2 regions of the Desertibacillus haloalkaliphilus genome follow, and region 1 is predicted to be linked to the other one. Evidence: a T-box and tRNA genes for the amino acid it is inferred to sense, from the RefSeq annotation. Region 1 holds a T-box; the other holds one or more tRNA genes.
What was found. The T-box of region 1 lies ahead of ileS (isoleucine--tRNA ligase). A T-box ahead of a tRNA ligase gene usually reads a tRNA of that ligase, here a tRNA-Ile.

Region 1 (3,452 bases):
AGATCGATATGATACATAGGAATTGAAGGTGGTGACGTTTAATGCAAGGAATTGGTTCATTAATTTTATTATTATTGCAATTGTATTCGTACATGATTATTGCGTACATTTTGATGTCTTGGTTTCCGAATGCTAGAGAATCAAGTATCGGACAATTTCTCGGTTCAATCGTAGAACCTTATTTGGCTCCATTTCGAAAGTTCATTCCGCCACTCGGGATGATTGATATATCGCCAATCGTAGCCATCTTAGCGCTTTCGTTTGCACGTTACGGTGTCGTTGCGATCTTTATGTAGAAGGGGAACAAGCAAATGAGTATTTATCAGCACTTCCGTGAAGAAGAGCGTGCATTTGTTGACCAAGTGTTACAATGGAAAGATGACGTCAGTTCACGTTTTATCGATAGAGTAACGGATTTTCTAGACCCGCGTGAACAAGACATTGTCAGAAGTGTGATTGGACATGATGAGGATGTTCGCCTCTCCTTTTGGGGAGGCACTCGTTTTTCCGAACGGAAAAGAGCGTATCTGTCCCCTCCTTATTTGGAGTCCACCGAAGACGTTTTCGCTTTATGCTTGTTTCAGGTTGACTATCCGAAGAAGTTTGTCACACTAGAACATCGTGATGTTCTAGGGGCACTTATGGGGCTAGGTATAAAACGAGAGAAATTTGGTGATATTTTGATGAAGGACAATCTCATCCAAGTCGTCGTAGCAGCTGAGATTGCTGACTTTGTTGAAATGAATGTTGAATCAATCGGAAAGGCTAAGGCTCGACTACAACGGATTGAGGCTAATGAGCAATTGAGTATAGAAGAGGAGTGGGATGAGGAAGTGACGACCCTTTCCTCTTTACGATTAGATGTTGTTTTAGCAGAGATGTATCACCTGTCGCGCACGAAGGTTACTCCGTTTATTCAAAAAAAACTTGTGAAAGTGAATTGGAGAACGGTTGAACAACCCTCTTTTCAATTGGATGAAGGGGACTATCTATCTGTCCGTGGTCTTGGTCGCAGTAAACTTTTGTCTATTGAAGGCAAAACGAAAAAAGGAAAATGGCGGGTTTCTGTTGGGAAACGGAAATGACTCGTTGCTTTTGCAGGATTTTATGAGTTGTTGTCGAATAGATTCCCTAGAAGATAATTGAAATTTCTGACTTAAAGCTGGAGGTGGAGAACGTGCCTTTAACCCCACTAGATATTCATAATAAGGAATTTAATCGTGGATTTCGTGGCTATGATGAGGATGAGGTTAACGAATTTTTAGATCAAGTGATAAAGGATTACGAAGCAGTCCTACGTGAAAAAAAAGAGTTATTTGAGCGGGTAACAGAACTCGATGAGAAGCTAGAACACTTTAAAAATATTGAAGAGACATTAAATAAATCAATTCTTGTCGCTCAGGAATCCGCCGAAGAGGTAAGAAGAAATGCTGAGAAGGAAGCTCAGTTGATCGTAAAAGAGGCCGAGAAAAATGCGGATCGGATTATTAATGATTCGCTTGCAAAATCAAGAAAGATTTCAATGGATATTGAAGAACTAAAGAAGCAATCATCTGTTTATAAAATGCGTTTTAAAATGCTGATTGAAGCGCAACTCGAAATGCTAAAGAGCGATGATTGGGATGAGCTAAGTCAATCAATGGAAGAAGAGCTTATCAAAGAGTAATTTCTGTAGACGCTTGACTGGCGTTGATTCGTTATCATATAATTTTTTCATACTCTAATAATGATGAATAATGTTAAAAACATTGAAAGGGAGAGTACTTTTAGTACGTCTTTATGAAAAGCGAATTGGGGACGGTGTAAGCCCAAGATAAAGAGCTAAAAGGAAAATCACCCTGAAGTTCCATATCGAACATATGTAAGAATATAAGTAGGCTATGGCGCGTCATTTACGTTACGAATGAACAAGTGGATGGATGGTAACATTCATCTAATAGGGTGGTACCACGGGTAACCTTCTCGTCCCTAATATGGGAGAGGAGGTTTTTTTGTACATAAAAAACCCTTGAGGCGCGTAGAAAGATAAATAGGAGGAAGAGTAATGGATTACAAAGAAACCTTATTGATGCCAAAAACAGAATTTCCAATGCGTGGGAATTTACCGAAACGTGAACCTGAAATGCAAGAGAAGTGGGAAAGTCAAAAGATATATGAGAAAGTGCAAGGACGTACAGAAGGGAGACCGTTGTTTATTTTGCATGATGGACCTCCGTATGCAAATGGTGATATCCATATGGGACATGCCCTAAATAAAATCCTCAAAGATTTTATTGTTCGCTATAAATCAATGGCAGGATTCCATGCGCCATATGTTCCGGGCTGGGATACACACGGCCTTCCAATTGAAACAGCATTAACGAAAAACGGCAAAGTCGATCGTAAATCAATGACTGTTGCTGAGTTTCGGAAGTTATGTGAGGAATATGCTCTTGAACAAATTGATCGTCAGCGTGAGCAATTTAAACGATTAGGTGTTCGTGGGGATTGGGACAATCCATATGTGACACTTACGAAAGAATACGAAGCGCAGCAAATTAAAGTATTTGGTGATATGGCGAAGAAAGGCTATATTTACAAAGGGAAAAAGCCGGTCTATTGGTCACCATCGTCTGAGTCTGCCTTAGCAGAAGCGGAAATTGAATACCATGACAAACGATCTCCTTCCATTTATGTTGCTTTTCCAGTGAAAGATGGTAAAGACGTGCTAACAGGAGATGAAAAGATTGTTATCTGGACGACGACGCCATGGACGATTCCAGCAAACTTGGGGATCTCTGTTCATCCTGATTTAGAGTATAGCGTGGTGAAAGTCGGCGAAGATAAGTTTGTTGTTGCCTCAGGTCTATTTGAAACATTGGTCAAGGAATTAGAATGGGAAAACCATGAGGTCGTTAGCACATTTAAAGGCCATAAACTCGAGCATGTCAAGGCACAACATCCATTTTATGAACGTGAATCTCTCGTTATGCTTGGAGAACATGTAACATTAGATGCTGGTACGGGCTGTGTTCACACGGCTCCCGGACACGGGGAAGATGACTATATTGTTGGACAAAAATATAACCTAGACGTATTGTGTCCAGTTGACGATAAAGGGAAAATGACAGCTGAGGCGCCTGGTTTTGAAGGTTTATTCTATGATGCTGCGAATAAGCCGATTACTGAAAAATTACAAGAAGTTGGTGCTTTATTAAAACTGTCATTTATGACACATTCCTACCCACATGATTGGAGAACAAAGAAGCCAGTCATCTTTAGAGCGACAGCGCAATGGTTCGCTTCCATTAAAGACTTCCGTGAGGACTTATTAGAAGCGATCAAAGGTGTTGAGTGGATCCCGGAATGGGGGGAAACACGCTTGTTTAATATGGTCAGAGACCGTGGTGATTGGTGTATTTCAAGACAACGTGCATGGGGCGTACCGATCCCAATCTTTTATGGGGAGGACG
Region 2 (3,452 bases), on a different contig from region 1:
TAAAGCGTTAAAATCATAAGGTAAATTAGGTAATTCATATTTTGCCATAAGTCATTCTCCTCCTAAAAGTGATTTGAGGGAGATCCCCCAGAAAAAGTAAACAAATATAAGCAACAGAAAAGTTTACTAAGTTTCTCAAGTAATACCATACCAAAAATAATCTTAACTTTCAATTAGAAAGCACAGGACTGTGGAAGTTATTTCTAGCAGGATAATTCTATTGATAAACTACCCATTTCAACAAAAAGTTAAACCATTTTTTTAGCATATCTTTGCTACCCCTGCCATACATATGGATACGAACGTATGTATAGGAAGTGGGGGGTTCATTTGACCTGGTTTGAAGCCTTAATCATTGGAATTATCCAAGGGTTATCAGAATTTTTACCGATATCTAGTTCTGCTCATTTAATTTTGACTGAAAAACTACTTGGAATTGAGGCAAAAAACGAGCCATTAGTTTTTGAAGTTTTTCTTCATTTTGCATCTTTACTTGCCGTTATTTGTTTTTTTTGGAGAGACGTTGTTGCAATAACCAAGGATTTCTTTACTTATTTACGGAAGAAAAGCAATGCTCACTATAGCAACTATCGGTTTGGATGGTTTATTATTCTCGCTACCATAGTGACCATGGTGGTAGGCAAAGGGATTGAAGAGATTGTCGATGATCGCATCACTAACACAGCAACGATCGGTGCCTCATTAATTGTTACAGGAATTTTTCTTATTTTAATTGAACACGGAATTTCACCTGGGACAAGAACTGTGAAAAATATGACCTGGAAAGATGGAATAATTGTCGGCATCGGACAAGCACTCGCTGTCATACCGGGAATCTCACGTGCAGGCAGTACACTTATCGTTGCTCTATGGTCTGGATTAGCAAAAGAAACTGCTGTTCGCTATTCATTTCTGTTATCGATACCAGTTATCGCTGGAATCACAGTACTAAAACTACCCGAGTTATCGAACTTCTTTCATAATGGCATGTGGGTTGAAGTTTCAATCGCATTTGCTGCTTCATTCGCGTTTGCCATTGTTGGTATCAAATGGCTAATGGCCATGCTAACGAATGCCAAGCTGACCTATTTTGCCTTTTATTGCATCGTTGCCGGAATTTTTGTTTGGATCTTTTTAAGAGATACACCTGTTCTTCCCTCTTAATGTGAACAACATCTAGAATCAAAGGGCTTTCTTGTTTGAACAGACTTATTATCCTTCAGTGTACCGTTCATATACTGAATCAAAAGCGGGGTAAATAAAGCCTACTCGTTGAACACCTCCTTTGCTGGCGCACCCTTGGGAAGGATCCTTACTCCTCGAATCTCTAGCCTTCCCCGGTGCCCACCACAAAACTCCAACCAAAGGCGGTAGTGAGTAAGCTTTATTCACTAATACTCTTCCTTGTTCGGGCACTCCGTCCCTATACCATCAAAAAAAACGATGTTTGTGTTGTAACACAAACATCGTTAGTATGTATCGTTATGGCGGAGGAAGAGGGATTCGAACCCCCGCGCGGTTTGACCCGCCTGTCGGTTTTCAAGACCGATCCCTTCAGCCAGACTTGGGTATTCCTCCTAGTTATAAATCATATTGGTGGACCCTGTAGGACTCGAACCTACGACCGGACGGTTATGAGCCGTCAGCTCTAACCAACTGAGCTAAGGGTCCAATGGGGCGACTGATGGGAATCGAACCCACGAATGCCGGAGCCACAATCCGGTGCGTTAACCACTTCGCCACAGTCGCCATCAATTTGGTAGCGGCGGAGGGGATCGAACCCCCGACCTCACGGGTATGAACCGTACGCTCTAGCCAGCTGAGCTACACCGCCAAAATGGCTCCACAGGCAGGATTCGAACCTGCGACCGATCGGTTAACAGCCGATAGCTCTACCACTGAGCTACTGTGGAATACTTGTCTAAAGACATTTTTTATATTATCAAAGGGTTCCAACATTGTCAATACTATAAATCAATAAAAGGCTGCAATTCCCTACTGGAGCCTACAACTATCCGGATACTCACGATACAAAATGAGCGAAAATAAAATATAACATACTGACCACCAATAGTAATCCTTTTAAAAAGGCCCCGCCGAGAAAGCCTACCAGTGACCCTATCCCGATTTTGACAGCCGGACCTAATGGACGCCGGTGAACAACTAGTTCGGCTAAAATTGCCCCGATGATTGCTCCTAAAAACAACCCAGCGACCGGAATCACAAACGGTCCAAAGACTAGGCCGATCGTACTCCCCCAAATCGCTGCATTCGATCCTCCAAATTTTTTAATCGTTACTAAGTTACTAATGAAATCTGCTGCCAACAAACTTAAAATCAATATGATTTGAATGACCCAAAACGTGACCGAGAGCGCCTGAAAACCAAAATAGAGACCATAGATAACATAAGCCAATCCTACAAAAATCACTGTTGGGATAATGGGATAGATGATACCAATAAATGCAGCGATAAAACAGATAAAAGTGATTAATAAAATCAAAGCATCCACAAAACCTGCCCCTTCCTATTTTTGAATACATGTAAAAAAAGCAAGGAGGGAGCCTGTTAAGCCCACCTCTCTTGCGTTTTGTTTACCAGTCTTCTTCACCAATGACAGCTTCAGCGATATTCACAGCGTGGTCGCCAATACGCTCAAGATTACTTACGATATCAACAAAAACGATACCAGCAGAGCCTGTGCATTCCCCATTGTTTAGACGTACGATGTGTTGCTTGCGAAGTTTTCTCTCCATTTTATCAATGGCTTCTTCTTTCTTCACAACCGCTTCTGCTTCTTCTGTATCACCATTCTCAAGCGCCTTTACTGCTTGTTGAATCGTTGAAATTGTTAAAATAAACATTTCATCTAGATCTTCCATCGCTTCATCTGATAATTTAACCTTATTTGATATTTGATAATCCACGAGCTCCATCAAGTTTTCCATATGGTCTCCAATCCGTTCAAGGTCACGAACGGTATTCATCAACATTGAATGCTTCTTGGAGTCAAACTCTGATAGTGAACTAGCTGAAATCTGCACAAGGTATTCTGTAATTTTACGATCTAGATTATTAATTGCATCCTCAAACTGTGGAATCATCTCTCCATGTTTCTTTTGGTTCGTTTTTAAATATAACGCTGCTTCTTGTAATCCTTTTTCTGCAAGTTCACCCATTCGTAGTACTTCTTTTTCAGCTTGTCCTAATGCAATCGATGATGACTGTTGAATAAAACGTTCATCCAAATGCTTGGCTTTATATTCAACGGCTGAATCTTGCCCTGGGATAAGCTTCGTCACAATTAAAGCTAATACCGCCACAAATGGCAATTGTATTAATGTATTCGAGACATTAAAAATCCCATGCGCAAAGGCGATTGTCATTTCCGGATTTAGCTCTAGTGCATCTTTGATAAAGGCGACAAAGCGCATATAGAGTGGTAATATCGA

Region 2: it encodes a tRNA-Ile, which carries the amino acid that the T-box ahead of ileS (isoleucine--tRNA ligase) is inferred to sense. The anticodon was not compared.

The regions. Positions count from the first base shown of each region.
Region 1 covers NZ_JAHPIV010000008.1:137,745-141,196, reverse strand. Annotated here, with positions in the region: gene KH400_RS10785 (cell division protein SepF) at 1-19, shown strand, start outside; gene KH400_RS10780 (YggT family protein) at 42-296, shown strand; gene KH400_RS10775 (YlmH family RNA-binding protein) at 312-1,085, shown strand; gene KH400_RS10770 (DivIVA domain-containing protein) at 1,178-1,666, shown strand; T-box leader at 1,740-1,973, shown strand; gene ileS (isoleucine--tRNA ligase) at 2,045-3,452, shown strand, end outside.
Region 2 covers NZ_JAHPIV010000002.1:290,673-294,124, reverse strand. Annotated here, with positions in the region: gene sodA (superoxide dismutase SodA) at 1-48, opposite strand, end outside; gene KH400_RS03770 (undecaprenyl-diphosphate phosphatase) at 331-1,164, shown strand; tRNA gene KH400_RS03765 (tRNA-Ser) at 1,486-1,578, opposite strand; tRNA gene KH400_RS03760 (tRNA-Ile) at 1,595-1,671, opposite strand; tRNA gene KH400_RS03755 (tRNA-His) at 1,674-1,749, opposite strand; tRNA gene KH400_RS03750 (tRNA-Met) at 1,758-1,834, opposite strand; tRNA gene KH400_RS03745 (tRNA-Asn) at 1,839-1,913, opposite strand; gene KH400_RS03740 (DUF456 domain-containing protein) at 2,024-2,512, opposite strand; gene KH400_RS03735 (Na/Pi cotransporter family protein) at 2,595-3,452, opposite strand, start outside.